DNA from 4 places in the Janthinobacterium sp. GW823-FHT01H08 genome. Region 2 is predicted to be linked to each of the others. Evidence: predicted binding sites of a transcription regulator. Region 2 holds the regulator's gene; each other region holds the start of a gene.
The links. The regulator FNR, encoded in region 2, switches genes on or off when oxygen is low (the NO sensors DNR and NnrR bind a similar motif). The targets are predictions, from matches to a motif close to TTGATNNNNATCAA.
Positions count from the first base shown of each region.

Region 1: the regulator FNR is predicted to act here: its motif matches at 5,595-5,608, upstream of AC3RCG_RS25540 (KamA family radical SAM protein).
Region 3: the regulator FNR is predicted to act here: its motif matches at 4,229-4,242, upstream of AC3RCG_RS14930 (serine protein kinase).
Region 4: the regulator FNR is predicted to act here: its motif matches at 1,155-1,168, upstream of AC3RCG_RS12825 (FliM/FliN family flagellar motor switch protein).

Region 1 is NZ_CM179504.1:5,697,423-5,705,391, reverse strand. It holds gene AC3RCG_RS25570 (DNA-deoxyinosine glycosylase) at 1-186, shown strand, start outside; gene AC3RCG_RS25565 (hypothetical protein) at 202-1,410, opposite strand; gene AC3RCG_RS25560 (HDOD domain-containing protein) at 1,517-2,383, opposite strand; gene AC3RCG_RS25555 (DNA-3-methyladenine glycosylase) at 2,659-3,249, shown strand; gene AC3RCG_RS25550 (methyl-accepting chemotaxis protein) at 3,246-4,943, opposite strand; gene AC3RCG_RS25545 (cache domain-containing protein) at 5,008-5,466, opposite strand; gene AC3RCG_RS25540 (KamA family radical SAM protein) at 5,748-7,112, shown strand; gene AC3RCG_RS25535 (MFS transporter) at 7,115-7,969, shown strand, end outside.
Region 2 is NZ_CM179504.1:287,393-295,361, forward strand. It holds gene AC3RCG_RS01205 (heavy metal translocating P-type ATPase) at 1-344, shown strand, start outside; gene ccoS (cbb3-type cytochrome oxidase assembly protein CcoS) at 347-523, shown strand; gene ccoN (cytochrome-c oxidase, cbb3-type subunit I) at 752-2,179, shown strand; gene ccoO (cytochrome-c oxidase, cbb3-type subunit II) at 2,195-2,809, shown strand; gene AC3RCG_RS01225 (cbb3-type cytochrome oxidase subunit 3) at 2,811-3,011, shown strand; gene ccoP (cytochrome-c oxidase, cbb3-type subunit III) at 3,004-3,924, shown strand; gene ccoG (cytochrome c oxidase accessory protein CcoG) at 3,929-5,311, shown strand; gene AC3RCG_RS01240 (FixH family protein) at 5,458-5,982, shown strand; gene fnr (fumarate/nitrate reduction transcriptional regulator Fnr) at 6,109-6,867, opposite strand; gene AC3RCG_RS01250 (response regulator) at 7,107-7,969, shown strand, end outside.
Region 3 is NZ_CM179504.1:3,361,875-3,369,843, forward strand. It holds gene AC3RCG_RS14920 (SpoVR family protein) at 1-859, opposite strand, end outside; gene AC3RCG_RS14925 (DUF444 family protein) at 856-2,073, opposite strand; gene AC3RCG_RS14930 (serine protein kinase) at 2,076-4,058, opposite strand; gene AC3RCG_RS14935 (S1 family peptidase) at 4,300-5,478, shown strand; gene AC3RCG_RS14940 (hypothetical protein) at 5,628-5,960, shown strand; gene AC3RCG_RS14945 (catalase) at 6,039-7,475, opposite strand; gene AC3RCG_RS14950 (tetratricopeptide repeat protein) at 7,758-7,969, opposite strand, start outside.
Region 4 is NZ_CM179504.1:2,839,159-2,847,127, reverse strand. It holds gene AC3RCG_RS12830 (FliM/FliN family flagellar motor switch protein) at 1-108, opposite strand, end outside; gene AC3RCG_RS12825 (FliM/FliN family flagellar motor switch protein) at 110-988, opposite strand; gene fliE (flagellar hook-basal body complex protein FliE) at 1,539-1,877, shown strand; gene fliF (flagellar basal-body MS-ring/collar protein FliF) at 1,938-3,674, shown strand; gene AC3RCG_RS12810 (flagellar motor switch protein FliG) at 3,652-4,692, shown strand; gene fliH (flagellar assembly protein FliH) at 4,689-5,378, shown strand; gene fliI (flagellar protein export ATPase FliI) at 5,375-6,685, shown strand; gene AC3RCG_RS12795 (flagellar export protein FliJ) at 6,694-7,131, shown strand; gene fliD (flagellar filament capping protein FliD) at 7,221-7,969, shown strand, end outside.

The DNA of each region.
Region 1 (7,969 bases), 720 kb from region 2:
CTGCACACGATTGCCTTCAACGGCGGCACGGCCGCCAAGCTGGGCCTCACGGTGCTGGGCGAGCACGCGCAGCGTTACCGCATCGTCAGCTTGCCGTCAAGCAGCCCGGCGTACACGCTCGCGTATGCGCAGAAATTGCAGGCGTGGCTGTCGTTGCGTGGCCAACCGGAGCCGGCCGCGCGTTAATCGTGTTGCCGGCCTTTACGCAGGCGCGTACGGCTGCGCTTCCAGTGGTTGCCCCTTGGCATCGAATCTCAGCGCCACGGACAAGTTGGTGACGCCGATGGTGGCCAGCGCGTCGCAGATGTCGTCGACTTCGTCCTGCAGGTCGGCGGCCAGGTCCAGCGGCTTGTCGGCGCTGTGCAGCAGTGCGCCGCCCGCCGTGCTGACGTTGACGCGCAGCAGCATTTCACCGTGTTCATCGGCCGGGCCGACGACCACCGAGACGTCACCCGCGTCCACCTTGTTTTCCGCCAGTGCATGGTTGATGCCGGACATCATCTGCAGCATCGCATATTCGCTCATGCCTTGTTCCTTGCCGCCGTGGAACAAGTCCTGGTAGAGGAAGCTCACTTCCAGCGCGCTGCCGGCCGGCGCCAGGCAGCGTTTCACCAGGTCGCCCACTTCCGTCGTCCACTGCTGGTAGCGGGCCATGCGCGCATCAAACCAGGCGTCGAGCGCCGCTTCGTCCTTCGGTTCCGTATAGAACGGGTCGTCTACGCGCTTCAGGGCAAAGCCCAGCAGGAAGCGCAGTTCGACGGCCGTGTCCTGCGGGCCGAAAGCCGTCTCGCTCCAGCCGACGATGCTGCTTTCCAGGCCCGGCGTGGCGACGATTTTCTTGTCTGTCATCGACGAATAGGCATCGCGCACCATCTCATGCAGATGGCTATAGGTAATGCGGTCGATTTCATCGAGGTCATAGGCATGGCTCATCAATACCACCTTGGCCTTGGCGCTTTCCAGTTCTGCTTGCTGGAAACTTTTCACCAGCGCTTCGAACGCGTCCTGGTCCTGGAAACTGTCCGCTTCTTTCAGGCCGCCCGTGCTTTGCACCAGCAAGGGCACGACGAAGGCGTTGATTTCCATGGCCGGGGCGTTTTCGCGGCGGATCACGGAAATGGACGCCGCTTCCTCGATATGGCTGCGCAAATACTGGTAGGCGCCCACGTCTTCGTACTTGGAACGCTCGATGGCGTCGTACAGGATTTCATCCTTCTTTTGATTCAAGGCCTTGCGGATCAGGCGGCCGAATTCGACGGCTTGCTCGGCCAGCACCGTGCCCTGCGATTCGCTGTCTTCCTGCTCGGCCAGGTTCAGGGCCATCGTGCACAGCATGCGCGTGACGGATTCGTCCTTGTCTTCAGGCGTGTTGGCGGATTTACGGGGGACAGGGCGCTTATTTTTGGGCATGGCGATCAACAGGTTAAGGAATACGGGTCAGGCAAACGGAAACGGGCGCCAAGGCTTTGCCTGGCGCCGGGACAGATCATACAGGCGGACGCGGCCGCCTGATACTTCAATGGTCGGTATCGAACATCTCGTGCAGCTCGTCGAGCAGGTCGGCGGCTTCTTCCTGCGACAGGCCAAGATGCTGGCATGCAAGCTCACCGCCCTTGTCCCACTCGAGCGAGGTACTGTTGCCATGGTAGCGCTGAATGCCCTTTTCGGCCAGCAGCGACAGGGCGACGAGCGAGCGGATGGCATCGTCCGTGGACGGGTCGGCCAGCACCGTGTAGTCGTGGTGGTGCAAAATCGCCCAGGAAACGTCGGAGGACAGGCCCCAGTTGCGTGCCAGCAAGCAGCCGATGGCTGCGTGGTTGGTCTGGTGGCGCGCGTCTTCCAGGGCCGTAAAACAATTGTGCGCATCGTTGGCCGCCGCCGCGTACGTGTTGACGTAGTCGGCGAAGCGGTTCATCAGCAGGGGCACGCCGATGTCGCAGAACAGGCCGAAGGTGTGGGCGATGTCGGGCGGGGCGATGCGCAGCTTGCGCGAGGTAAATACCAGGGCGCGCGCACGCTTGGCCGACACATCCCAGAAGTGGGTCAGTTCCACGCCTTCCGCTTCCAGCGCCTGGCGCGCCAGCAAGCCCGTCATCATGGCGCTGCACTGGTTAATGCCGAGAAAGTTGATGCCTTGCTCGACGGATTTGGCCTTGCGCGCGGCGCCATAGAACGGCGAATTCGCCAGTTTCAGCAGGGCGCCGGACATGCCGACATCGTCGGCGATGATGCGCGCGATGCGGCGCGGCGACGGGTCCTGTTCGGCCAGTTCGCGCTGCAGGTCGACCAGCAGGCTGGGACGCGGCGGGATACGGATGGAACGCATCAGGGCGTCAACCGGATCTTCCTGCACTACCTGCTTTTGCGCTGCCGCTCTCATCATCATTGCCTTGCCTGTGGTTATTCTGTTGCGCACTGCCGCTGCCGGCCTCGTGGGCGTCTGGTGCAGTGCCCGACGATTATCGCTGTTTATGCATGGCAATAGTTCGTCTCTGCAAATTATTCTGGAAAAAATCCCCGTTTTGGCTTGCTCCATCCCCTATTTTCCACATTTTACGACGCTCCCTATCCCGATACTCATGATGGAAAAATCAAGTTTTATTTGTTTTCAAGGTGGGGCCAGGCGTGCTGCGGACAGTGCGGCAGTACAATTGCCGGATGAAAAAAATCCTCGCGGGTATCGATTTTGCGGACGATTCCAGCAGCGTGGCGCGTCAGTTGATCGGCGTGACCGTGCTGGTGGACGGCGTGGGCGGGCGCATCGTGGAAACGGAAGCGTATGACCGGCTGGACCCCGCCTCGCACACGTATGGCGGCATGACGCCGCGCAATGCGGCCATGTTCGGCCCGCCCGCGCACGCCTATGTCTACCGCTCGTACGGCATTCACTGGTGCCTGAACTTTGTGTGCCGCGAAGCGGGCCATGGCGCGGGCGTGTTGATCCGCGCCATCGAACCGCTCGTGGGACTCGATACCATGCGCGAACGGCGCGGCGTCGAGGATGCCCGGCAGCTGTGTTCTGGGCCGGGCAAGGTGTGCCAGGCGCTCGGTGTGAGCCATCTGCAGAACCGGCTGGCGCTCGATGCGCCGCCGTTCATGCTGCTGGCCCGCGAGGATGAGGTTGCGGTACGGGCGGGGCCGCGCATCGGCATTTCCAAGGCGATGGAGACGCCGTGGCGTTTCGTGCTGGCAGGCTCGCCCTACCTGAGCAAGCCGATGCGCGCGCCTGTCATCGAGTTACCTCGCTAGCCACGCCGGCGCTGGGGCGCATCCTTGACGTTACGCATGCCGGGCTTGCCGCGCAGCGGACTGTGCAGCGCGCGCCGGTCCTGGGGCGGCGTCCTGGCGGGGTCTTGAAAGGCGTCGTCGTCCGCGCCGGCGGGCGTGGCCGGCGCGGCTGGATCCAGGGTAAAGACGCTGACCGCCGCAGACAGTTTGACGGCCTGGTCCTGCAAACTGGCCGCCGCCGCTGCCGCCTGCTCCACCAGGGCCGCGTTTTGCTGCGTGACGTCATCCATTTGCGCGACGGCCTGATTTACTTCCGTGATGCCCGACGCCTGCTCGGCGCTGGCCTCTTTCACGCGCTGGATGATCTCGTTGACTTGCTGCACCGAGGCCACGATGGCGCCCATGCTGTCGCCCGCCTGCTGCACGGCCACGCTGCCGCCGTCGATGGTGGTGACGGAGGTGGCGATCAGGGTCTTGATTTCCTTGGCCGCCTGCGCCGAGCGCTGCGCCAGGGTGCGCACTTCCGACGCCACCACGGCAAAGCCCCGGCCTTGTTCGCCCGCGCGCGCCGCCTCCACCGCCGCGTTCAGCGCGAGGATATTGGTCTGGAAGGAAATGCCGTCGATCACGCCGATAATCTCCACGATCTGGCGCGAATTGGCGCGTATCGTCGCCATTGTCGCCACCGCTTGCTGCATCGATGCTCCCCCTTGCACGGCCAGGGTCGACGCTTGTCCCGCCAGCTCGCAGGCCAGCTGGGCATTGTCCGCATTGTTGTTGACGGCTGCCGTCAAGGTTTCCATGGCGCTCGATGTTTCTTCCAGCGAACTGGCTTGCATTTCCGTGCGCGCCGACAGGTCCAGATTGCCGGTGGCAATTTCGCGCGAGGCCGTGTCGATCGATTGCACGGCGCCCGTGATGGTGCGCAAGGTCTGGTTCAGGTGGGCGATGGTCTGGTCCAGCACGCGCGACGTGGCGGCGATTTCGTCATTGCCCGGCTTGGGGGCGCCGGCCATCAGCTTGCCCGCCGCCAGGTCTTGCACGGCGTCGGCAATGCCGCGGATTTCCACCAGCATGGCGCGGCGCACCAGCATGGTCACCACGATGGAGACGAGGATCGATAGCGCCACCGTCAGCAGCAGGCTCCAGCCCAGGCTGCGGAACTCGGCGCTGGCCGTCGCGTGGGCCTGGCTGCTGAGCGTTGTTTCCAGGGCAGACAGTTGCGCCAGCTGCGTATTGAACTGGACGAATTGGGTTTCCGCCTTGAGCATGGAGTTGGTGGCGATCGACTGGTCCATCTGCGCCATTTCCATGGTTTCCAGTACTGCCTTTCGATAACCGGCCAGGGCCGTGATGGCCGCATCGACCAGGGTGCGCTCGGCGCCCGTGGCCGTGGAACGCAGCGTGCCCAGCTGGGCGCCGATGGCCGCGTGGCGCGCCTTGATCTGTTGCTCCAGCGCATCGAGGCGGGCCTTGGCGAAGCTGCCATTCGTCCATGACAGCAACTGGTACATATTGCCATGTACGTGCTTCGCCTCGCCTAGTACGTCCGCGGCCGCCTTCAAATGCGTAATGCGCACCCGCACCATGTTTTCCAGCGAGGCATTTTGCCGCACCATGCCATACCAGGCACCGCTCGAGCTGAGTATCAGCAACAGCAAGACCAGGGTGGGCGCCAGCAATAATTTTGGTCCGATGCGTAATTGATTGAGCATGCTTGACTCCTGGCTATGGCTGATCAAACCGCAGGCGGCGCGCGGCGTGCACGCCGCCCCTGCCTTATTTTTTGTAGATGCCCGCTTCCAGCACCACATCGTTGACGCGCAGGATGTACGTGGTCTTCGGCTCGATCTTGCCGCTGGTGGGATTCTTGTACTGGTAATCGACCCAGCCCTTGCCCTGTTTTTGCGCCAGCTCGATGATTTCACGCCGATATTTCTTGCCATTCGCGTCCGGCACATCCGTCAAATCCTTGCCCACGATGGAAGGATTGATCGGGTGGGCCAGCACGATGCCCGTCTTGATGTCGCGCATGTCCACGTACAGCGAGCCCTGCACGAAGTCCGGGTCTTTCGCCGTGATTTTCTTCATCATTTCTTCCTTGCCATGCGCCTTCATGAAGGCGGCGCCCCGTTCGGCCATGGCGATGGCGTCTTTTTCCGTTGGTTCGACCGCGGCACTGACGCTGCCGCCGGCAAATGCCAGGCACAGCAGGCTACCCGTGAATAAGCGTTTCATGAAAGCTCCTTGTGATATCGAGGGATGTGTTGCCAAGCCGTAATTTACGTCGCCGACAGTCCCATCAAATTGCGGTGGAACAAACTTAGGTGTTGCTTGTAGGCAGCATGCAACGTATCGACTGCTTGTTGATATGTAGCAATTTGGTTCTTATAGGCAAGAACTATGATGACTTTCACAGCATGCCGAGCTGGACTGGCATGGAGAGGAAAAAGCTGGAATTGGCCGATATACGGCCGATTTAATGAAAGTTGTCGCCATTTACAGGCAAGGAGCTGATCGTGTCCGCACTCATTACCGAGCCGTCTGCACCCAAGTTCAAGCCGTACACGCGGCAAACCATTCAACAGGCGCGGCAGTGGGAATGGCTGCCGGAAGAGCAGCGTGAAGCCGTACAGGTGGTCTCGCACGTCTTGCCGTTTCGCACCAATGAATATGTGCTTGATCAATTGATCGACTGGAACAACATCCCTGACGATCCCATCTACCGCCTCGTCTTTCCCCACCGCGACATGCTGCCGCCGGAGCAGTACGCGCACCTGCGCGACCTGGTGCTGGTGCAGCGGGACAAGGCGGCCATCGACGCCTATGTGCATGGCTTGCGCCTGGGAATGAATCCCCATCCTGCCGGGCAGATGACGCATAACGTGCCGAGGGTCAACGATGCGCCCGTGCGCGGCCTGCAGCATAAGTATGCGCAGACGGTGCTGTTTTTTCCCAGCGCGGGCCAGACCTGCCACGCGTATTGCACCTTCTGTTTTCGCTGGCCCCAGTTCGTCGGCATGGACGACATGAAGTTCGATGCGCGCGAATCGAACGAGCTGGCCGCCTACCTGAAACTGCATCCGGAAGTGACGGACGTGCTGATCACGGGCGGCGATCCGATGATCATGAACACGCGGCAACTGGCGGCCTACCTGGAGCCGCTGCTGGCGCCGGGCCTGGAACACATCCAGAACATCCGCATCGGCACCAAGGCGGTGGCGTACTGGCCGCAGCGCTTTGTCTCGGACCGCGATGCGGATGACTTGATGCGCCTGTTCGAGCGCATCGTCAAGGCGGGCAAGAACCTGGCCGTGATGGGCCATTACAGCCATGCCGTCGAGTTGCGCCAGGACATCGCGCAGCAAGCCGTGAAACGCATCGTTTCCACGGGCGCCACCTTGCGCATGCAGGGGCCGCTGATCCGCCACATCAACGAAGACCCGGCAAGCTGGGCCGAGCTATGGCAGACGGGCACGCGCCTGGGGGCGATTCCGTATTACATGTTTGTGGAGCGGGACACGGGCCCGCGCGGCTATTTCGAGTTGCCGCTGGCGAAGGCGCACGAAATTTTCCAGGCCGCCTACCAGATGGTGTCGGGCCTGTCGCGCACGGTGCGGGGACCGTCCATGAGCGCCTTTCCCGGCAAGATCGTCATCGACGGCATCGTCACCATCAATGGCGAAAAACTGTTTGCCCTGCAATTCTTGCAGGCACGCAACCCGGACTGGGTGCGCCGGCCGTTCTTTGCGAAATTCGATGCGGAAGCGACGTGGATGGACGATTTGAAGCCCGCGTTCGGCCACGATAAATTCTTCTTCGAGACGGATGAACCTGTGCCGCAGCTGCCGCATAAAATCATCCGCCTGGCGCAGGCTGCCTGAGCATGCCTGCCGCCGGTGCGCCCGCCCGTTCCGGCGTGGCCGTGTTTTGCCTGGTGTTCCTGCCATTCGCGCTCGGGCATTACCTGTCGTGCCTGTTGCGCGGCGTCAATGCCGTGCTGACGGCGGAATTGCTGGGCGCCATCGCCCTGACGCCAGCCCAGCTGGGCCTGCTGACCAGCGCCTTTTTTCTCGCCTTTGCGCTGGTGCAATTGCCGGTCGGCATGGCGCTGGACCGTTACGGCCCCCGCACCGTGCAACTGTGGCTGCTGGCGCTGGCGTCCCTGGCCGTGTGGCTGTTCAGCCGGGGCCACAGCTTTGCCGAGCTGATGTGGGCGCGCGCCCTGATGGGGGCGGGGCTGGGCGGCTGTTTCATGGCTGCCGTGAAAGCGATCTCGTGCGCCATCGCGCCGTCGCGGCTGCCCTCCGTGCACGGCTATCTGATCGCCGTGGGTGGCCTGGGCGCGGCCACGGCCACCATGCCCGTCAAGCTGGCCCTGCATTACACGGACTGGCGCGGCGTGTTCCTGGGGCTGGCGCTGGCGGCGCTGGCCGTCGGCTTGCTGATCCGCCTGCTGTCGCCGGCCATGCCCGCGCCTGCCGCAGGCATGCACAAGGTGAGCAAGGTCAGCGTCTGGAGCGTGTACCGCGATCCCGGCTTTCGCCGCACCATCGCGCTGATCCTGTTGCCGCACACGGTGTTCTTTGGCGTGCAGGGCTTGTGGGTGGGACGCTGGCTGGCCGACGTGGGCGGCTTGTCCGATGACAACGTGGCGTATTTGCTGTACCTGGGCATGGCGGCCGTCATCTTCGGCGCCATCGGCATGGGCATGCTGACGGAATGGGCCGGGCGGCGTGGC
Region 2 (7,969 bases):
CGACGGGTGCCGTGGTGGCGATGGTGGGCGACGGCATCAACGACGCCGCCGTGCTGAGCGGTGCCGACGTGTCCTTCGCCATGGGCTCCGGCGCCGCGCTGGCGCAAGCGCATGCGGACACGGTGCTGCTGTCGAGCCAATTGGTGTCCGTGCTCGACACGGCCAAGACGGCCGCGCGCAGCATGCGCATCATCCGCGAGAACCTGGGCTGGGCCACGCTGTACAATCTGACGGCCATCCCGGCCGCCGCGCTGGGCTTCTTGAACCCCTGGCTGTCCGGCGTCGGCATGGCTGCCAGCTCGGCCGTCGTCATCGCCAACGCCCTGCGCCTGCGGAAAGCCTGAACATGGAAGCACTGTATCTCCTCATCCCCCTGAGCGTCGTGGTCGTCTTCATCGCCCTGTGGGTGTATTTCACGGCCTCGGACAGCGGCCAGTTCGACGACCTCGTCGGACCGGGCCTGCGCGTGCTGCAGGACGACGATACGACGGTCAAGCCGGCGCCCGGCGAACCGCATCCCTGACTTCATCGCCCGGCCGGCGTCCCGCACGCCATGGCCGGCGCGTCTGCTCCACATGCCCTTTTTGCAGGGATCTTGTACGGCTTTTTTGATCGAAATATCACTTTATTTCGATGCCAGTTCGCTACGCTTATTTCATCCGGGGAATTTTGATCCACATCAAAGTTTTTTCGCGGTCAAACACTTACTCTCTGGCCACCATCATAAATAGTAATTCCAGGGAGAGTCTTTGTGGATCAATCGCTGAACTATAACTACAAGATCGTGAAGCAATTCGCGGTCGCTACTGTGGTATGGGGCATCATCGGCATGCTGGTTGGCGTTATCATCGCCGCTCAGCTGGCCTGGCCTGCCCTGAACCTCGACATACCATGGCTGACATACGGACGCTTGCGTCCGCTGCACACGAATGCGGTGATTTTCGCCTTCGGCATCTGCGGCCTGTTCGCCACCTCGTACTACGTCGTGCAACGCACCTGCCAGGTGCGCCTGTTTTCCGACAAACTGGCCGCCTTTACCTTCTGGGGCTGGCAAGCGGTAATCCTGTGCGCGGTCGTCAGCCTGCCCATGGGCCTGACCCGCGGCAAGGAATACGCCGAGCTGGAATGGCCTATCGCCATCCTCATCGCCGTCGTCTGGATCGCCTACGCCATCGTCTTCTTCGGCACCCTGATCAAGCGCAAGGTCAAGCACATCTATGTGGCCAACTGGTTCTTCGGCGCCTACATCCTGGCCGTGACGATTTTGCACGTGGTCAATGGCGCCGTCATGCCAGCCTCGTTCACCAAGTCGTATTCCGCGTATGCGGGCGTGCAGGACGCCATGATCCAGTGGTGGTACGGCCATAACGCGGTGGGCTTCATCCTGACCGCCGGCTACCTGGGCATGGTCTACTACTTCATCCCGAAACAGGCCGAGCGCCCCGTGTACTCGTACCGTCTGTCGATCGTCCACTTCTGGGCGCTGATCTTCACCTACATGTGGGCGGGCCCGCATCACCTGCACTACACGGCATTGCCTGACTGGACGCAATCGATCGGCATGGTCTTCTCGCTGGTCCTGCTGGCACCAAGCTGGGGCGGCATGATCAACGGCATCATGACCCTGTCGGGCGCCTGGCACAAGCTGCGCACCGATCCGATCCTGAAATTCATGATCGTCTCGCTGTCGTTCTACGGCATCGCCACCTTCGAAGGTCCGATGATGTCGATCAAGACCATCAACTCGCTGTCGCACTACACCGACTGGACCGTTGCCCACGTGCATGCGGGCGCCCTGGGCTGGGTGGGCTTCATCACCATGGGTTCGATCTACTACCTGCTGCCGCGCCTGGCGGGCCGCACGCAGATGCACAGCACGCGCCTGGTCGACGTGCACTTCTGGGTGGCCACCATCGGCATCGTGCTGTACATCGCCGCGATGTGGATCGCCGGCGTGATGCAGGGCCTGATGTGGCGCGCGGTCAATCCGGACGGCACCCTGACCTACACCTTTGTCGAGAGCGTGAAAGCAACGTATCCGTACTACGTGGTGCGCGTGGCCGGCGGCCTGCTGTACCTGTCGGGTATGTGCATCATGGGCTACAACACCTGGATGACTCTGCGCGGCAGCAAACTCCCCGTCGCCCGCATTCCGGAACTGAACGCGGCGCACGCCTGATAGGAGCGAAAGCAAATGAAATTTTCACATGCATGGATTGAGAAAAACCCCTGGCTGCTGATCGCCCTGGTCACGGTGGTGATCAGCATCGGCGGCGCCGTCGAGATCGTCCCCCTGTTCTTCCAGAAGAGCACGACGGAGCCCGTCGCCGGCCTGAAGCCGTATTCGCCGCTGCGCCTGGCGGGCCGCGACATCTACGTGCGCGAAGGCTGCTACAACTGCCACTCGCAGATGGTGCGTCCGCTGCGCGCGGAAACGGAACGCTATGGCCACTATTCGGTCGCCGGCGAGTTCGTCTACGACCGTCCGTTCCAGTGGGGTTCCAAGCGCACGGGGCCGGACCTGGCCCGCGTGGGCGCCCGCTACAGCGACGAATGGCACCGCACGCACTTGAACAACCCGCGCGACGTGGTGCCCGAGTCGAACATGCCGGCCTACCCATGGCTGGCGAAGACCAAGCTGGTGCCTGACGACATCATGCCGAAGATGCGCGCCCTGAAACGCCTGGGCCAGCCGTACAGCGACGAAGAGATCGCCGCCGGCCCCGCGCAGCTGCAGGACAAGACGGAAGAAGACGCCCTGGTCGCCTATCTGCAAGGCCTCGGTACATTAATCAAAACAAGGAATTAGCATGGCAATCGAAAACCTGTTTGACAGCGCCAGCAGCGTCATGACGGTGGTTTCCTTTATGACATTCGTGGGCATCCTGTGGTGGACGTTCAGCCGCAGCAATGGCGACTTCGACGCGGCGGCACGCCTGCCGTTCGCCGACGAGGCGCTCGACTATCCGGCCGATGCCGCGCCGGCACAAGGGGAGCGCAACCATGGCTGACTTTACCAATGGCTTCTGGAATATCTACATCGTCGTGCTGTCCCTGCTGGGCATCATCGGCTGCGGCGTGCTGCTGTACTCGCAGTCGAAAGTGAAAGTGGCCGCCGGCGCCCCCGCCGACGGCACCACGGGCCACGTGTGGGACGAGGACTTGAAGGAACTCAATACGCCGATGCCGCGCTGGTGGATGTGGCTGTTCTACATCACCATCGTCTTCGCGCTGGCCTACCTGTTCCTGTACCCGGGCCTGGGCACCTACGCCGGCAGCCTGGGCTGGAAATCGACGGGCCAGTACGAGGAAGAGCTGAAGAAGGCGGAAGCCGACTACGGCCCCCTGTTCAACAAGTACCTGAGCCAGGACTTGAAGACGGTGGCCGCCGATCCGCAGGCGCAAGCGATCGGCCAGCGTCTGTTCCTGACCTACTGCGCGCAGTGCCACGGTTCGGATGCCCGCGGCAACAAGGGCTTCCCCAACCTGACGGACAAGGACTGGCTGTATGGCGGTGATCCCGACATCATCAAGACCACCATCATGCATGGCCGCAATGGGCAGATGCCGCCGATGGGCGCCGCGCTCGGTTCCGAAAAAGATGTCGAGAACGTGGCCCATTACGTGCTGAGTCTGTCCGGTTCCACGTCGGACCCCGTCAAGTCCGTGCTGGGCAAGGCCAAGTTCGGCGCCTGCATGGCCTGTCACGGTGCCGATGCGAAGGGCAACCAGATGCTCGGCGCGCCTAACCTGACGGACAAGATCTGGCTGTACGGCGGCAGCGCCGATACCATCATGGAAACCGTGCGCAAGGGTCGCAACAACACCATGCCGGCCTTCAGCGACTTCCTCGGCGAATCCAAGGTACACGTGCTGTCGGCGTATGTCTGGAGCCTGTCGAATCCCCAGACGCCCGTGAAATGATGTAATGGAACCTCAAGTCATCAAGATGTATGCGGCCCGCGAGCAAATCTACCCTCGCGAGGCCAAAGGACGCTACGCTACCTGGCGATGGGTATGCGTATGGCTTACCCAGCTCGCGTTCTACGGCTTGCCGTGGTTGACCTGGAATGGCAGGCAAGCCCTGCTGTTCGATTTGACCACGCGCAAGTTCTACATTTTCGGCGTCGTGCTGTGGCCCCAGGATTTCATCTATCTGGCGGCCCTGCTGATCATCTGTGCGTATTTGTTATTCCTCGTCACGGCCATTGCCGGGCGGGTGTGGTGCGGGTTTTCTTGCCCGCAAACGGTATACACGGAAATCTTCCTGTGGGTCGAACGCCGCATCGAGGGCACGCGCAGCGCGCGCATGGCCCTCGACAAGCAGGGCCCCTCCGTGCGCAAGGCGTTCAAGAAGACGGCCAAGCACCTGGTATGGGGCGCCATCGCCCTGTGGACGGGCTTTACCTTTGTCGGCTACTTCACGCCGATCAAGGAACTGGCGCGCGAGGTGACCACCCTCAATTTCGGTCCCTGGGAATGGTTCTGGGTCTTGTTCTACAGCCTGGCAACCTACGGCAACGCGGGCTGGCTGCGCGAGCAGGTGTGCAAATACATGTGCCCCTACGCGCGCTTCCAGAGCGCCATGTTCGACCAGGACACGCTGATCATCACCTACGATGCCAAGCGCGGCGAACCACGCGGCGCCATGAGCAAGAAGGCCGGCAACAACGACAAGCTGGGCGACTGCATCGATTGCACCCTGTGCGTGCAGGTGTGTCCGACCGGTATCGATATCCGCAACGGCCTGCAGTATGAATGCATCGGCTGCGCCGCCTGCGTCGATGCCTGCAATACGGTGATGGACAAGGTCGAGCGGCCGCGTGGCCTGATACGCTACAGCACCGACCATGCGATGGAAAACAACTTCAATTCGAAGCAGATCCGCCAGCGCGCCATGCGCCCGCGCGTGCTGATCTACACGTCCATCCTGGCCCTGATCATCATCGCCGTGTGTACCTCGCTGGCCCTGCGCACGCCCCTGAAGATGGACGTGATCCGCGACCGCGGTTCGATGGGACGCGAGGTGGAAGACGGCATGATCGAAAACGTCTATCGTCTGCAGATCATGAACACCTCGGAGCAAAGCCAGCATTTCAAAATCAGCGCTTCCGGCTTGCCGGGTCTGACCTTGCTGACGCGCGACGAAGTGACCTTGCAGCCGACGGAAACGCTGGGCTGGCCGATCCGCCTGCGCGTGCCGCACGGCGTCGGCGAGAAGGGCTCGAACAAGATTGCGATCGAATTGCACTCGCTGGACGACCCGTCGCTGCATGTGCGCGAAAGCGCGGTGTTCATCGTGCCGCGGTGACGTTGATTTGGGGTCGGCCCCTCCGGGTCCGACCCCGTTATTTCGCCGTAGGGGTATCATCAATCATGCGTTAGGGTCACTTGATTTTCAACCCGGAAGCAAAAGCTGGAGTCGGACCCAAAGGGTCCACCCCCAAGGAGAACACAATGTCCGACAGTCTGAAACTGCAACCTCCCGTTGCCCCCTGGTACAAGCATCGCTGGCCATGGCTGCTGATGATCGGTCCCGGCCTGTCCGTGGTCGTCGGCAGCTTCATGGGCTATATCGCGTTTACGCAGCCCGACGCGCTGGTGGTGGGCGACTATTACAAGCAGGGCAAGGCGATCAACCAGGATTTGAAGCGCGACACGATCGCCAGCGACCTGGCCATGGATACGACCCTGTCGTATGACGTCGCTGCAGCGCGCCTCAGCGGCTCCGTGCACAGCTTCGGCAAGGCGTACCAGGGGCCTTTGCAGCTGCACCTGGCGCATGCGACCCTGCCGGAAAAGGATATCAAGCTGCTGGTGCAACCCGATGCGGCCGGCAATTTTTCCGTGACGCTGCCGATGCTCGAGCGCAGCCGCTGGCAAGTGCTGGTGGAAAACGACAAACGCGAGTGGCGCCTGTCCGGCATCTGGACCTGGCCTGTGCAACGCAGCATCGCGCTGCACGCGGATGAAGAGCTATAACGTACAGCGCCGGGAAAAAACCGTAGCGAGCGGCAGTGATTTGTGGCTGAGAAGCACAGCTGTGCTATAGCACAGCGAGCATCGCAGGCCGCAAAGCACGACGCGCAGTAGGTTTTGACGGTGCTGTTACTTGCAGACGTCGGTGCCGGCTGTAATAGCTTTTAACTTGGCCGGCTGCAAGATCTCGATCTCACGGTTGGAAACGCGCAGCCAGCCTTCCTTCTTGAATTTCGACAATAAACGGCTGACGCTTTCGATGGTCAGGCCCAGGTAGTTGCCGATTTCCTCGCGCGACATGCGCAACTGAAATTTGCTGGCCGAATAGCCGCGCGCTTCATAGCGCGACGCCAGGTTGACGATAAAGGCGGCAAAACGCTGCGTCGCCTGCATGTTGCCCAGCAACAGCATGACACTTTGCTCGCGCGTGATTTCCTGGCTCATCATGCGGTGGAAATGGCGCAGCAGGGTCGGCATATTGCCCAGCAATTGTTCCAGGCTGGAAAACGGGATTTCACACACTTCGCTGTCTTCCAGCGCCACCGCATTACAGTGGTGGCGGTCGGCGCTGATGGCGTCCATGCCCAGCAGTTCGCCCGCCATCTGGAAACCCGTCACCTGCTCTTCGCCGCCCGGATTGATCTGGTAGGTCTTGAAGTGGCCCAGACGGATCGCATACAGGTTCTGGAACGAGTCGCCGATGCGGAACAGCGAAGCGCCGCGCACGATCTTGCGGCGGCGGCCAATGATCTGGTCCAGTCTGTCCATGTCGCCCACGTCGAGGCCCATCGGCAGACACAATTGATGCATGCTGCAGGTCGAGCATCGCGCACGCAACGCTTCCACGGTCACTGTGGGCGAGGTTGGAGTGAGTAGCGCTTCAGTCATGTCGGTACCTTTTAGAAAATGCAACAACAAGTTTACTGCATACAGGGTTGCCGTGTGCCAATTTCACCGCAATTTCGCTGAATAAACGACGTTCCGACTTTAATTATATGGCAACATCGTCAAAAGCCCATGCGGAGAGGGCAATTTGCGTGGCGGCGCTTGCCAAGCTGGGGTATTGATAGGAAAATTCCTGACAGCATTATCTGCCGCCTGTGCCGCCCGGTACTGAAAAGGAAATCATGAAGCCTCTCGGCATCAAAGCAAAAGTCGCGCTGGCCACCAGCCTGACCTCGATCGCCATGATCGCGCTGGTCACCATGATCCAGGTGCAGCACATGCGCGACGATTTCACCAAGGTACTGTTGAGCCAGCAGTCGTCCCTGATCAGCCGCACCGCCGCCGAGCTCGACGACAAGCTGGGCATGCTGCTGCAGATCGTCACCCTGACGGCCCGGCAGCAGCCGCCAGAACTGATCACCCAGCCCGCCCAATTGCGCGAATACTATTCGCGCCGCTCGATGCTGGTGCTGTTCGACGACGTGCTGGTGCTCGACGCGCACGGCGCCGTCGTGGCCGACATGCCGGAAGTGGCGGGGCGCGCCGGCATCAACGTCGCCGAGCGCGAGTATTTCCAGACCGTGCTGCGCACGCGCCAGCCCATGATCACCGAGCCGATGCTGGGCAAATCGAGCGGCATGCCCATCGTGCAGATGGTCGCGCCCGTGCTGGGCGCCGATGGCCAGGTGGCCGGCGTGGTGATCGGCGTGCTGCGCCTGTACAAGGATAACCTGCTGGGGAGGTTGCGCTCGGAAAAGATCGGCAAGAGCGGCTATTACTTCGTCCTCACGCGCGGCGCCGTGCCGCGCTATGTGCTGCATCCCGACACCAGCCGTTTGCTGCAGCCGCGCCTGCCGAACGCCAACCTGACGACCACCCGGCTGCTGAAGGACGATGGCGAAGGCACCATGGTCAGCACCAACAGCCGCGGCATCACGGCCGTCAACAGCTTCAAGCGCCTGAAATCCGTAAATTGGCTGCTGGCCGCCTCGCTGCCCCTCGACGACGCCTTCGAACCGTTCGACGGCGTGCTGTACCGGCTGGT
Region 3 (7,969 bases), 3.1 Mb from region 2:
CTTCGTTCATGATCTGGCAGGCGTACACGGGATAAAAGTAAAACGACTCTTCGCGCACGGCCAGGAAAATGTCGCGTTCCCAGTCCGCCAGTTCCGGCCCATGTTGTGCGATAAACCAGAGTAAATCGTATTCGGGCTGCGGCGGCAGGAGCGGGCGCTGCGCCAGCCTTGCCCGGGCCGCCTCGTGCGCCGCCAGCGCCGCCGCTTCGCCGGGCAAGCGCCGGTAGCGTTGTGCAAAAGGATCTTCCGCGCCGGCCCTGTCTTGCGTGCCGGCCACGCCGGCTGGCGCCGCTGCCGCCGCATACGGCGGCCGGTGCAGTTCGGCGTGCACGTCCACGTGCTGCTCGAGCGCCAGTGCCGCGTCGAGCACGGCTTCCACCTGCTCTTGCCCATGGCGTTGCAGCGCCAGTTCGAGACGCTGCGCCCGCGCCGCGCTTTGTTCCAGGATGTGCTGGCCCGCCATGGCGCCGAAACGCAGGAACAGGGCATTGCGGCTGGCAAAGTCGGCGTGGCCCAGCACGTGCGCCGTGACGAGGGTGTTTTCCGCCACGGAATTGTGTTCGGCCATGTAGGCATGGCAAGGGTCGCCGGGAAACATGACTTCGAACATATGCGAGTTGCCCATCTTTTGATGCACGAGCTGGTGGATGTAGCGCACGCCGAACGACCAGTGGCGCATGCGTACGGGCAAGCCATAGATGGCGATCTCGGCCATGAAGCTGTCCGGCACCAGCTCGAACTCGACGGGGGCAAATTCCAGCCCCAGTTTCCGCGCCAGCGCTTCGATGCGCGGCGCGTAGGCGTCCAGGCCGGCTATGTTTGCCGTGCCACCATGGTGCTGAGCGTCATGCCGCGTCATGCCGCGTCCTCCGTCTCGGCCGCTTCGTGCTGGAAAAAGGTGCGGATGGCCGCCCAGACATCGTCATTCCTGCTCAGGATGCTGCTGTGCAAGGGCAATCCCCGGCGTTCCTGTTCGGCGCACAGGCTGTGCATTTCCGTTTCCAGGCTGCGCGGTACGCCGGGCACGGTTTCCACATAGCCCATGTAGTTGAGCAGGCCGGCCAGTTCACCGAGGGCCAGGCTGGCCGCCGCCCGGTCTTCGCTGAAATTCTCGCCATCGGAGGCATAGAACAGGTAGGCGTTGTAGCGGCCCGGCGCATAGTGTTGCTGCAGCAGTTCGCGGCTCAGGCGAAAGGCGGTGGACGCCATGGTGCCGCCCATGCCGTTGACCTGGAAGAACTCGGCTTCGGAAAACTCCCAGGCCCGCGTCGTATGGGCAATAAAACGTGTTTCCACGCGCGCATACCTGCGGCGCAAGCCCTGCAAGGCAAAGAAAAAGAAGGATTTGGCCAGTTTGCGTTCGGCCTGCGCCATACTGGCCGACACGTCCAGCACGAAAAACACGACGGCGTTCGTGCTGGGCCGGGGCTGTGGCAGGACCTGGCGGTAACGCAAGTCCTCATTGGTGAAGGGCACGGGCTGCGTTTGCAGCGCGCGCCGCTTGATCGCTTCCTTGACGGTGCGCCGGCGGTCCAGGCGCGACCGGGCGCCATGACGGTCCAGCCCGCTACGCACGAGCTGTACCTCGTCCATCGGCCCTACGTGGCGGGGCTTCAGGTGCGGCAGCTCGAAGGCGTCCCACAGCCAGTCGAGAATGTCGTCGATGGGAAACTCCAGCAGCAGGCGCACGGCTCCCTCGCCATTGCCGCCATCGCCTTGCGTTCCAGCCCCGCCCGTGGCGGCAGGGTCGGCCGCGCGCAGGATATCGCCGGGCTGGCCGTCGCCCTGGCCCGCGCCCATGCTGTTGCGCGCGGGCGCCAGACGGAAACGCGCATGTTCGAGCAGACGCATGGGTACTTGTACCGTGCGCTGCTGCGGCCCGCCGATCAGGTCAGGCGTGGCGATCAGCTCGGGCAAGTGTGCCTGCACGGCGTCGCGCACTTTCTGGTTGTGGCGCAGCCAGTCGCGCGCGCCGCGCGAGAACAGCCCGTACCAGGGCTGGGCCAGGTCGGGCGCGGCGACTGCCGCAGGACCATCCTGCTTGCCTTTGCCTGGCGAGGTCGTGGCGGACATGGCTATTCCTGCGCCAGCAAGGTGGTCACATAGTTGAGCGCTTCGCGCGCGCTGTGGGCGTCGTAGCCGTATTCGTCGACCAGGCGCTGTTCGACGGCGGAAATCCTGGCCCGCACGTCGTCATCGGGGCGCTTGGCTGAACCCACCAGACGCAGCACGTCGCGCCGCTGCTCGAACAGATATTGCTGGATGGCGTCGTGCAATTGCGCATGGCTGCCCAGGCCGAACGCCTCGCCCCGCTTGAAGGCGCTCATGGCCTTGCGCACCACTTCTTGGCGGAACGACTGCTTGCCCGAGTCGCTGATGTGGATTTTTTCTTCCACGGCGCGCAGGAAGCGTTCGTCGGGACGGCGTTCTTCGCTGGTGATGGGGTCGCGGATCTGGCGGTTGTCGAGCATGGCTTCGACTTCATCGAGATATTTGTTCAGCAAGTCTTGCGCCTCTTGCTCGAACGACACGAACAGGGCCTTGTGCACGTCGGCCTTGACCCAGCGGTTATAAAAATCCTTGCGCGTGAGCACCAGGTAATCGACCCACTTGCGCTTGCGCCGCGGTTCGATGCGCGCATCGCTTTCGATGCCGTCTTTCAGGGCCAGCAGCACGTCCATGGTGGACAGGCTGTTGCGCTGGGCGGAAATGATGGCGTGCGACAGGGCATTGATGACGAAACGGGGCGACACGCCCGCCAAGCCTTCGTCGGGCGCCTTGTCGCGTTCGCGCAGGCGGCGGATATCGGCATGCTGCAAGTCGTCGACGTCTTCGTCGGCGTACACGCGCAGTTTCTTGACCAGTTCCGCTTCCTTGTCGTCGCCTTCGGGCAAGCGGCTCAGGATGGCGAACACGGCCGCCGCATGCAGCACGTGCGGATCGAGGTGCACGTCGCGGAAGGCGGGCGCTGCCGCCTGGATCAACTTGCGGTAAATGCGCGCTTCTTCGCGGTAATTGAGCGTGTACGGCACTTGCACGATGACCATGCGGTCGAGCAGCGCCTCGTTTTCGCTTTCTTGCATGAACTTGCGAAATTCCGCCAGATTCGTGTGCGCGACGATGGTTTCATCGAGGTAGATCAGGGGGAAGCGCGACACCTTGACATTCTTTTCCTGCGTCAGGGTCAGCAGCAGGTAGAGAAATTCGCGCTTGACCTTGAGGATTTCGATCATTTCCAGCATGCCGCGGCTGGCCGCATACACGGCGCCCGACCAGGACCAGGCGCGCGGATCGCCTTCATCGCCGTACTGCGCCACTTTCGACAGGTCGACGGAGCCCACGAGGTCGGCCAGGTCGGCCGTGGTGGGATCGTGCGGCGCATATGTGCCGATGCCGCAGCGGCCCGCCTCGGACAGGTGGATGCGTTCGACGGGCATGCGCAGGAAGTCGCCGCCGTACTGTTCTTCCAGGCGGGCGCGGCAATGGGGACACAGTTCGCCGTGCAGTTCGGCATCATAGCTGGCGCGAAAGTCGGCGCACATGCTATGCGGCACCAGATGCAGCGGCGATTCGTGCACGGGACAGCCGGCGATGCCATATAGCGCGCCTTCACTGCTGTGGCTGTATTCTTCCAGCCCCCGCTTGAGCAAGATCACCATGGTGGACTTGCCGCCCGATGGCGGGCCCAGCAGCAACAGCATGCGCCGGCCCACTTCGGAGCCGGCGGCGGCGGCCTTGAAGTAGGCGGCGACCCGGTCGATCGCCTCGTCGATGCCGAACAGCTCGTCGTCGAACAGGCGGCAGCGGAAGCGCCCGCTGTCGTCGGTCTGGCCGTTCCAGCGCATCATGTCCCACAGATACTGGTGCGCGCTGCGCGTCAGCAGGCCCGCGCGGCCGGGCAGGATTTGCTCGATGAAGTCGGCAAAACTGCCACGCCACGGACTGATGCGGTGTTTTTCCGCCCAGGCCGCCATGCCGTGCACAAAACCCGCATGCTGGCCTTGCTCGCCCGCAGGCGCGTCGTCATCGGATTGGTGTGGCCTACCAGGAATCGTCATTATTTCCCCATCCATACCGTTGCTGCCGTGTGCAGGCCCAGTTCCAGCCTGCCAGTCAAGTATACGACGCTGCCTCTGCCCGCACGACTGATCTCGCTCAACCTTGACGAGGGAACTATTTTTATCCTCGCTGCGCCCATTGAGACAAGGCAGCCATGCGTCAGCGCGGTTCAATCCAGATCAATACTGGCCTGCGCGGCACGTCCACACTGGTCTTGCGACGACCCACGAGGAGAACATAATGATAGGTAACGAGAATGGTTTCAGCGCCCCGCCTGGCGGCAGCGGCAGGGGACAAAGCGCGGACGATGAAGAGGCCGTCGGCCAGTTTGCCGCCCCCGGCGAAGACGACCATACGATCGAGAGCGCGTCCGTCTCGGAGGTACCCGACGCCCTGAGCGGCGTCAGCATGGAATTGCTGGAAATCAAGCGCAGCATCGAAGACGGCATGCGCCAAAGCATTTCGCAGGCGGGCGGCGTGCGCGCGGCCGATGCCTTCAGCGACGGCGGCAATATCCAGGGCGTGTCCATCGGCCTGGGCGAGGGCGCCAGCGACAGCTCGTCCGGCGAGCCGGGCTTGCCGGCCCTGACCCTGTACGTGGCCGAACCCACCTCCGTCGACCGCGCCAAGGCCGCCATCGTGGGGGCCATGGGCGTGCGCGCCGTGGCCAGCGACAAGGTGCCCGTCAACATCGTCGTCACGGGCGTGATCGATGCGCAACCGCACCGTTTCCGCTTGCGTCCGGCGCCGGGCGGCGTGTCGGTCGGGCATTTCCGCATCACGGCCGGCACCATCGGCTGCCTGGCCGTGGGCCGCAGCGCGCCGCGCAGCGGCCGCTTGATGATCCTGAGCAATAATCACGTGCTGGCCAATTCCAACGGCGGCGTGTTCAACGATTGCATCGTGCAGCCTGGTCCCATCGACGGGGGACGTTGTCCGCAAGACCAGGTGGCCGTGCTCGAGCGTTTCGTGCCCATCAATTTCAGCGGCGGCGTCAATTACGTCGATTGCGCCACCGGCTGGGCCTGGCCTGACCGCGTGCGGCCCGAACTGGTCTATCTGAGCGGCGGCGTGCCCGCCTACTTCCGTATCAGCAATGCGCTGGTGGCCCCCGCGTTGGGCATGATGGTCGGCAAGTCCGGCCGCACGACGCAATTGACGCAGGGGCGCATCACGGGCCTGGGCGCCACCATCAACGTCAATTACGGCGGCGGCAGGATCGCGCTGTTCCAGGACCAGATCGCCATCACTGGCGTGAGCGGGGCGTTCAGCGCGGGCGGCGATTCGGGTTCGTCCATCTGGACCTGGAACCAGCAGCGCAATCCCGTCGGCCTGCTGTTTGCGGGCGGCAACAACATCACGTTTGCCAACCAGATGCGGCGCGTGGTGGCGGCGCTCGACATCAATTTGTACACCTGAGCACGCTGCCAAGTGCCGCCTTGCATAACGCTGCTTTTTGCACGATGATGATTGTATGAGAGGCCGCAGCCATGCATGGTTGTGCCCGGCGAACGGCGCTGCAGCGCCGGATGGCCGGGTGTATCATGGAATGCCTCAGGAGGGTTGTCATGTCAAACAGTAAATTCGTACCATCGCCATATGCCGTCTTCGAAGACGCTGCCATGCCGTACTTACCGGATGAAATTCCTGGACAGGGCATGGGGCAGTACACCCCGGCCGCGCCCCACGGCCGCCTGGAAGCGGCAAAGCGGCGCAACGAGCGGGCGCTGATGGCCATCGACGGCGTGGAAGGCGTCAGCGTGGGACACACGGCCGTGGGCAAGGACGCGCTCGTCGTGTATTTGCGCGACTCGTCCGTCAAGCGGCGCGTGCCGTCGCAGGTCGAGGGCTATCCGGTGGAAACGAGCGTCACTGGCCAGATCGATATCCAGCGCTGGTAGGCAGGCCTGGCCGCCTGGCCGCGGATCGTTGCGGCGGAAGGCCTGTTGCCAGGCCTTCCGGGTTCCTTTCAGCCGGCCTTACTTGCTCAGGCGGCTGATCGCTTCGGCCACGCCCGCGCCATAGGCGGGGTCGCACAGCGTGCAATTACCGATGTGGCGTTGCTTGACTTGCTCCGAAGCGCCCGAGATGGCGCGCGCCGTGTTGTCGAACAGCGCCTGCTGTTGTGCCGGCGTCATCAGCTGGAACAGGGCGCGCGGCTGCGAATAGTAATCCTCGTCGACCCTGTGGTTCCAGTGGTCGGCCGCCCCTTCGATGCTCAATGGCGGTTCGCGGAAATCGGGCTGCTCGGCCCATTCCTGCTCGCTGTTCGGTTCATAGCCCAACGTTCCTCCCTGGTTGCCGTCGACGCGCATCTGGCCGTCGCGGTGGTAGCTGTGGAACGGGCATTTCGGCGCGTTGACAGGGATATGGCTGTGGTTGACGCCGAGGCGGTAGCGCTGCGCGTCGCCATACGAAAACAGCCGGCCTTGCAGCATCTTGTCCGGCGAAAAGCTGATACCGGGCACCACGTTGGCCGGGTTGAAGGCCGCCTGTTCCACTTCCGCGAAATGGTTGTCCGCATTGCGGTTCAGTTCCAGCACACCCACCTCGATCAGCGGATAGTCGCCGTGCGGCCACACTTTCGACAGGTCGAACGGGTTCAGGTGATACGTGCCCGCCTCTTTCTCCGGCATGATCTGCACGTACAGGGTCCAGCGGGGGAAATCCTTGTTTTCGATGCTTTCATACAGGTCGCGGTGCGAGCTTTCGCGGTCCTTGCCGACCAGTTCCTCGGCTTGCGCGTCGGTCAGGTTTTGTATCCCTTGCTGGGTTTTGAACGTGAACTTGACCCAGAATCGCTCGTTTTGCGCATTCAGGAAGCTGAAGGTATGGCTGCCGAAGCCATGCATGTGGCGGAAACTGCGCGGCAAGCCCCGGTCGCTCATCACCACCGTGACCTGGTGCAGCGCTTCGGGCAGCGAAGTCCAGAAATCCCAGTTGCTGTTGGGGCTGCGCAAGCCCGTGCGCGGGTCGCGTTTGATGGCGTGGTTCAGATCGGGAAATTTCAATGGGTCGCGCATGAAAAACACGGGCGTGTTGTTGCCGACCAGGTCCCAGTTACCTTCTTCCGTATAAAACTTCAGGGCGAAGCCGCGGATATCGCGTTCCGCATCGGCCGCACCCCGTTCGCCGGCCACCGTGGAAAAGCGCGCAAACATCGGCGTTTGCTTGCCCACTGCGCCAAAAATCTTGGCCCGCGTGTAGCGCGTGATGTCGTGCGTGACGGTAAACGTGCCGTGCGCGCCCGATCCCTTGGCATGCATGCGGCGCTCGGGAATCACTTCACGGTCGAAGTGGGCCAGCTTTTCCAGGAACCAGACATCTTGCAACAGGGCGGGGCCGCGTGGGCCGGCCGTCTGGATGTTCTGGTTGTCGACGACAGGCGCGCCAAAGGCGGTGGTCAGCTTTTTCATTGGACTCTTTCTTTCATGGCTAGGCAGAGCAATGGACGCACCGGCGCTACTCAAACACTGGCTGGGCTGAATGCACACTCACCGGGGCTGGTCCAGAGTAAAATTTCTAAAATGCAAACCAGTGTAAACTTTTTGGTACGGGATGGCTTGCCACGCCGTCCGAGCAAGCTCAGCCGGCGTACTTGCATCATAAGCGCTCCATCGCTGCCGCTCCCGCACGCTTGCAAGTTGCCAGTATATAAAGGCAGGCGACGATCACGCCACTGGCCTTTTGCCCAGTTCTTAAAACTTGTTCCAGTTGTTATGCCGGTGCTCCGTCGCTTCCTTCATCAGGTGGCCCGCGCGCAGGGCGTCGTCCGCCTGCAGCGTCATGGCCAGTTCCTGGAGGGCGGGCGGGTATTCGTGGTGGGCGGCTTCTTCCAGCAATTCACGGCCCTTGGCCAGGTCGCGCGGCACGCCGCGGCCTTCGCGGTAGGCGTTGTACAGCAGGAACA
Region 4 (7,969 bases), 2.6 Mb from region 2:
GCGCGCGCGGGTGCTGGCCACGTCGGCAACGTCGCCCTGGTCGATGATCATGTCATCGCCCAGGTCTTCCAGCAGGGTTTCGCTCTGGTTGGTATCGGTCATATTCATATTATTCGACATCTTCAAATGAGGTTAAACAGAGCTTGCCCTTGTGTTCGGAAACAGCCGCTGTAAATAAACGGGAGTCGTCCAGCATGACGTCAGTACGGCTCAGACTGACGGGAATCACGTCGCCCACGCGCAGGTCGAACAAGGCGCCCAGCTGCATCTGCTTGCTGACGAGCCGGCCTTCCAGGGTCACTTGCAGGCGCGACGCGAGCGGGCGCACGCTGCCGCGCAAGGCTTTCTTCGCTTGCGCGCGTTCGGGCAGCAGGCCGCGCAACACATCGGCCATCAGGCGCTTGTCCAGCGAGAACCAGAACTGGCCGCTCTGCCCCGCCTCGACGTCGCTGAGCGACACGGTGACGATCCAGCTGCCGCGCGCCGGGTGCACGCCGGACTGCACGGCCACCTCGGCACTGGTGTCGATGTCGCTGCTCTTGCCCAGGGTTTGCAGATTCTTGTGGATGCGCGTGAACAAACTGTTCACCAACTGTTGTCCCAGCACCACAGCGAGGCGCTCTTCCGTGGCCGTCACGCGCACTTGCGCCGGATCGGGCAGCGCGCCCTTGGCGCCGGCACTACCGTAGCGATAGTTCAGCACGCTCAAGAGGATCTGCCGTTCGAGCGCAAAGCCCGGCTGACCGGCCGGCGTGGAAAAACTCAGCCAGCGATTCGCGCTGTCCTCGCTCTCCACGCGCGACAAGGTCACGGCATCGATCTGGAAATTGCCCCAGTAGCGCCGGCTCATCGGCTGGCGCAGGGCCACGGCCAGGTCGTCGCGCAGCTGGGCGCCGAATACATGCAGCAAATGGACAGGACGTCCAAGCAGACAGGAATCGAGGACTTGATGGCGCGCAGTTTGATCTGTCTTGGTAATGATTGTCATGTAGTGGTCATGTCGGTATTGCGGTGGCAGAACAAATTATACGGATCGCCCGAAATTAAATACAGCATCATCTTGGCCTTGCCAACCGGCCGGCGAGCAAACGATTGCGCATCGTATCGCATGCTGGATGACTACGGTGCTGAACAATACATGAAAAAGCAAAATATTGCCATGTATCAATATTCCTTGAGGCAATCCTCTCTTTACTTTATAGTTGCCTCGAGGTAAGCTTATAGCGAGAAAAAAGTGATTTGCAGTGCGCCATTCCGCTTACCTGATTCCGGTTTTTATGGCAGTTTCCAGCCCCTCTTATTGCCACCAGAAGAAACTTTTATCAGATAATTATTAGTTATCATGGCCATGTAAATCATTCGGCGCGGTTCTGCCGGGTTTGTTGAATCTGCTTGAGCGGATGGTGTGGCAACTGATAAAACTGATGGGCCCTGTCAATTGGGCCGGGCAAGATGGCATTGGATGTAATGCCTGCCGGAATGGCAACACCAGTAATTTCTGATTGATACGTCACCGCATATTGAAAGTAGAGGGCAAGATGAGCAACGAACTCGCAGGTCTGATCAAGGCCGATCTGGCAGCACTGAGCAATGACGCGCGCGCCCTGGGCGCCAGCATCGCGCCGGCCGCCCAGTTCGGCGCACCGGAACAATCCGGCTTCTCGTTTGCGCAAAGCATGAAAGACGCCATCGGCAAGGTCAACGGCGATGACCGCATGGCTGCACAAAAAATGAGCGACGTCGACAGCGGCAAGAGCGACGACATGGTCGGCGCCATGCTGGCCAGCCAGGAAGCGAGCCTGTCCTTTTCCATGTTGATGCAAGTGCGCAACAAGGTCATGGGCGCGGTCGACGAACTCATCAAACTGCCTCTGTAATCTTCACGTCCTGATCCACGCCCAGCCTCCCAGCGAAAGTTACCCCAAGTGATTACCACCATGAAGTCCGCATTTGCGCGCTGGCGCCCTGGCGCCCAGCCCGCCATCCCGCCCGCCCTGCTGAAAAACCTGGTTCCCATCGTCGTGCTGGCCATCGGCATCACCGCCATGGTGACCATGTATGCCTGGCGCGACCAGGCCAACTACAAGCCGGTGTTTGGCGCGCGCGAAAAAGTGGCCGTGACGGACATGATGGCCACCCTGGACGCCGAACACATCCCCTACCGTTTGCATCCGGACAGCGGCCAGGTGCTGGTGCCCGACGCCATGCTGGGCAAGGTACGCATGCTGCTCGCCTCGAAGGGCGTGACGGCGCAGCTGCCGGCCGGCCTGGAACTGATGGACAAGAATGACCCGCTGGGCGTATCGCAATTCGTGCAGGACGTGCGCTTCCGCCGCGGCCTGGAAGGCGAGCTGGCGCAAAGCATCATGACGATGGACGCGATCGCTTCGGCGCGCGTCCATCTGTCGATTGCCAAGTCGACGTCGTTCGTCGCCAGCGACGGCGACAAATCGTCGGCTTCCATCGTCGTGGCGCTGAAACCGGGCCGCACCCTGGCGCCGGAACAGATCGCCGCCGTCATCAACATGGTGGCCGGCAGCGTCGCCAGCCTGGCGCCCACGCGCGTGAGCCTGGTCGACCAGGGCGGCAACCTGCTGTCCTCGCACGTCGACCTGACGGACGGTTTCGATGCGTCGGCCGCCGGCAATGAAGGCGCGAAACGCTTTCAGGATGAAATCCGCCGCAACGTCACGGGCTTGCTCGGTCCCGTCATCGGCGAAGACAACTTCAAGCTCAGCGTGACGGCCGCCGTGAACAACGACCGCGTGGACGAAACGCTGGAAAAATACGGCGAAGCGCCGAAAGTGACGAGCGAAGCGATGCGCGAAGAGCAGGAACGCAACCGCACCGTGGCCGGCATTCCCGGCAGCCTGTCGAACCGTCCGCCAGCGGCCGCCGTGCCGGCACCGGCCGACGCCGCCGGCGCCGCGCCCGCCGATGGCGCGCCGAAGCCGTCCGACGACGGCACGGCCCGCAAGAACGCCACCACGCGCCAGTACGCGTATGACCGCAGCATCACGCAAATCAAGCGCAGCCGTGGCCGCCTGGAAAAACTCAGCGTCGCCGTCGTCCTCAACAGCGCCGCCGCACCGAACCCGAAAACGGGCTGGACACCAGCCGAACTGGGCAATATCGAAAAAATGCTCAACAGCGGCCTGGGCATCAACGCCCAGCGCGGCGACAGCCTGAGCCTGACGGCGCTGCCCTTCCCTGCCAAGCCGCCCGTGGCGCAGTGGTGGGAAGAGCGCGACACCGTCGTCGATTTCAGCAGCTGGCTGCTGTACGCCCTGGGCGCCGTGCTCGGCTACTTCCTGATTCTGCGTCCGCTGCTGCGCCTGCTGACCACGCGCCTGGCGCCGCCGGCACTGAAACAGCTCGATCCGGCCCTGGCGCTGGGCGGCAGCAACGCCGCCGCCGGCGCCAATGGCGTGACCGCCGCCAGCGCGCCGGCCTTGGGCGTGAATGGCAGCCCGCTGGCGCTCGAGGGCGAGGCCGCCGCCGGCAACGCCATGCCGGTCGTGCCGCTGCTGGAAAATTATGACTTGCCGCCACCAGGCTCGGCGGTCGACGTGATGGTCGACCACCTGAAAGTGCTGGCGGAAAAAGAACCCGAGCGTGTCGCCGAAGTCGTCAAACAATGGATGCAGAAAAATGGCCGAACTCAACAACAGTAATCCCTCCGACGGCGCCGAATACGAAAGCGCCAGCCTGAACCCAGTGGAACAGGCCGCCATCGTGCTGCTGAGCATCGGCGAAGAACAGGCCGCCAATGTGCTGCGCTGCCTGTCGCGCGAAGAATTGCTGGAAGTCACGCAAGTGATGTCGCGCATGAGCGGCATCAAGGTCGAATCCGTGAAAACGGCCATGCAGACCTTCTTCGACGACTACCGCCAGCAAAGCGGCGTGCACGGCGCCTCGCGCAGCTACCTGAAGCGCTCGCTGGACATGGCGCTGGGCAGCGATATCGCAAATAGCGTGCTCAACAACATTTACGGCGACGCCATCCGTCCCAAAATGGCGCGCCTGCAATGGGCCTCGCCAAAATGGCTGGCCGAATACATCGTCAACGAGCACGTGCAGATGCAAGCCGTGTTCCTGGCCTTCCTGCCGCCCGCGCTGGCCGGCCAGATCCTCGACGCCCTGCCCGCCGAAGGCCGCGACCTGGTCTTGCTGAACCTGGCGCGCCTGGACGAGATCGACCGCGACCTGCTGGTCGAGCTCGACGAACTGGTGGGCCGCTGCCTGGGCGCGCTCGACACGCAAAGCACCAGCGTCGAAGGCATCCGCCAGGCGGCCGAGATTCTCAACCGCATGCCGGGCAACCGCGCCGCGCTGGTCGAACTGCTGCGCGCGCACGACCCGGACGTCGTATCGGAAATCGAACTGAGCATGTACGACTTCCTGATCCTGGCCACACAGAGCGATGTCACGCTCACGCGCATCCTGGAAGACGTGCCGATGGAACAGTGGGCGATTGCACTGAAGGGCGCGGAACCGTCGATCCGCGACGCCGTGCTGAAAACCATGCCGCGCCGCCAGGCGCAGAGTTTCGAAGACATGATGCGCCGCTCCGGCCCCGTGCCCCTGTCGCGCATCGAACAGACGCGCCAGGAAATCATGGCCACCGTCAAGGGCCTCGCCGATGCGGGCGAGATCGAAGTGCAACTGTTTGCCGAAGCGGTGATCGAATGAAACACTTCCGCTCGTATCGTTTCCCGCCGCTGTCGCAATTCATCGCCGCCGGCCAGCGTGCCTCCAACGAGGACACGGATGGCCAGTGGCAGGCGTCCGTCTCGGAAGGTTTCGAGCAGGGCCAGCGCGACGGCTACGAAGTGGGCCTGGTGCAAGGCCAGCAGGATGGCTACGACGCCGGGCGCAGCGACGGCATGGCGCAGGGCCGCGAAGAAGGCCGCAATGAAACGCTGGTGGCGCTGGACCGCCTGGCGCGCCCCGTCGATGCCATCCTGCGCGACCTGAAGAAAGTGCGCGCCGATTATCGCGAAGCGCAGCGCAAGGAAGTGGTCGACCTGGTGGCCAAGGTGGCGCGCCAGGTGATCCGCGCGGAACTGGCGCTGCAGCCGGTGCAATTGCTGGCCCTGGTCGACGAGACCCTGGCCTCGATGCCGCCCACGCGCGAGGAAATCGACGTCTTCCTCAATCCGGAAGAACTCAAACGCATCAGCGAACTCGATCCGAAGCGCGCCAAGCGCTGGAACCTGATCGCCGACGCGCGCCTCGACGCGGGCGAATGCCGCATCAAGGCCGGCGACAATGAAGTCGATGCGGGCTGCCATCAGCGCCTGTCGGCCTGCATGGAGCAGGTCAGCAGCCACCTGGCGCTGGCCGCCGAACACGCAGACCACGGCGCGCCTGCATGATCGCCGACACGCTGCGCAGCTTCGAGATCGGCGACATCCCGGTCGCGACCCCCACCGGCCGCCTGGTCGGCGCCTCCGGCCTGCTGCTGGAAAGCGCCGGCTGCCGCCTGCACACGGGCCAGCGTTGTCAAATTGAAACAGTCAATGGCGAATGGCTCGATGCGCAAGTCGTCGGCTTCCGCGAAAAACTGTCGTATTTAATGCCGTTCAAGAAGGCGACGGGCCTGACCACGGGCGCCAGAGTCCTGCCCCTGCCCGACAAGGCCAGCCTGCAGATCGGCCCGTCGTGGCTGGGCCGCATGGTCAATGGCCTGGGCGAGCCGATCGACGACCTGGGCCGCCTCGGCGGCGAACACATCCTGGAAGTGACGCCGCCGAAGATCAATCCCCTGAAGAAACAACCGGTGGTCGAACCGCTGGACGTGGGCGTGCGGGCGATTAACAGCATGCTGACCCTGGGCAAGGGCCAGCGCGTGGGCCTGATGGCCGGCTCCGGCGTGGGCAAGAGCGTGCTGCTGGGCCTGATCACGCGCCAGACCGTGGCCGATGTCGTCGTCGTCGGCCTGATCGGCGAGCGGGGCCGCGAAGTGCGCGAATTCGTGGAAAAATCGCTGGGCGCCGAAGGCTTGAAAAAAGCCGTGCTGGTGATCGCGCCGGCCGACGAATCGCCCTTGATGCGCATCATGGCCACCGAACTGTGCCATTCGATCGCCGCCCATTACCGCGACCAGGGCAAGCACGTGCTGCTGCTGGTCGATTCGCTCACGCGCTATGCGATGGCCTTGCGCGAAGTGGCGCTGGCCCTGGGCGAACCGCCGGCGACGCGCGGCTACCCGCCGTCCGTGTTTTCGAACCTGCCGCAACTGGTGGAAAGCGCCGGCAACGGCGCCCACCCGGAAGGCAGCATGAGCGCCATCTACACGGTGCTGGCCGAAGGCGACGACCAGCAGGACCCCGTGGTCGATACGGCGCGCGCGATTCTCGACGGCCACATCGTGCTCACGCGCGAACTGGCCGAGCGGGGCCACTACCCCGCCATCGATATCGCCGCCTCGATCAGCCGCTGCATGGCGCAGGTGATCACGCCCCCCCACATGCAGGCGGCGCGCGCGCTGAAAGCGTCGATGGCGCGCCATGCGCGCGTGCGCGACCTGATCCCGCTGGGCGCCTACGTGCCCGGCGCCGACCCGATCACCGACCGCGCCGTGCAGTTGCACGCGCCCATCGAAGCCTTCCTGTGCCAAGGCACCAAGGAAGAGGCGCCGATGGGGCCGTGCATCGAACAACTTGAACAGATCATGGCCTAGGAGCATACGTGAGCGACGCGCATACCATCCGCAACCTGACCACCCTGGTCGGCCTGCGCAGCACCGAAGTCGAACGCCTGCAAGGCGAAATGGCGGCGCAGACGGCCGTGCGCGAGCGCTACCAGAAAAACCTGGAGCGCCTGACGGGCCTGTACACGGATAGCGGCCCCAGCGGCGCCCTGCCCCTGGCCCTGTCCGTCAACTGCGGCAACTTCAAGCAAGCCGTCATGCAGATGGCCGACCAGCACCGTACCGACCTGCATTTGCACGAAGCCAACATGGCCGTTTCGCAACGCGCGCTCAATACGGCCTGGGCCAAGCGCGAAGTGCTGGACCAGGTGCTGACGCAAAAACAAAAACATGTTGCAAATGAGCAACAACGTGTCGATGCCAAGCGGCAAGACGAGCTGGCGACGCAATTCTGGTTCCGCGGACAGGTAAAATGAGGTTGGTGTAAGTTTCTTTCAGGAAAACTTCACAAAACGGGAATGGGGGTCGCCTTGTACCGGTATATCCCTTTATTCAGGAGTCTGGCATGGCAAACGTAATTACTGCACCGCAATACGATCCGCTCGTCACTGCAAAAAACCTGGCTACCAAGTCGGTCGCGGCGCAGCAGGACAAATTGACTAAGCAAACCGCACTGGCCAACACCACGGCCGCGGCGCTGAACAACCTGAAGCTGGCCATGAGCGCCTTCCAAAGTACGATGACGACCATGAGCAGCAGCAGCAAGTCGCTGCTGAGCCAGTCCGCCACCTTCAGCAATACCGCCTATGGCAGCGGCACGGCCGATGCCACGGCAGTTGCCGGCAGCTATTCCTTTTTCGTGCAGCAACTGGCCACAGCCAGCCAGACTTCGTACAGCGGCCTCGCCAGCAGCCCCGCCGCCGGCAGCGGCACGCTAGCCGTGCGGATCGGCGATCCGCTGGCCCCCGTCACCGCAGACAACAGCTTTGACATCGACCTGAGCGCCGCCGACAAGGATGCCGACGGCAACCTGACGCCGCAGGAAATCGCCGCCGCCATCAATGGCAACAGCAAGAACAACTCGCGCGTGACGGCTTCCATCGTCACCATCGGCAACCAGGCGCAGCTGGTATTGACATCGAACCTGACGGGCAAGGAAAACGCCGTCACGCTGGACGCGTCGAGCGTGACGAATACCGCGCTGACCAAGGCCCTGGTGACGGACGCGGCCACCAACATCAAGGAAGTCGTCAAGGCGCAGGACGCGATCGTCTGGCTGGGCGCAAAGGACACCGGCACGCAAATCACGCAGGC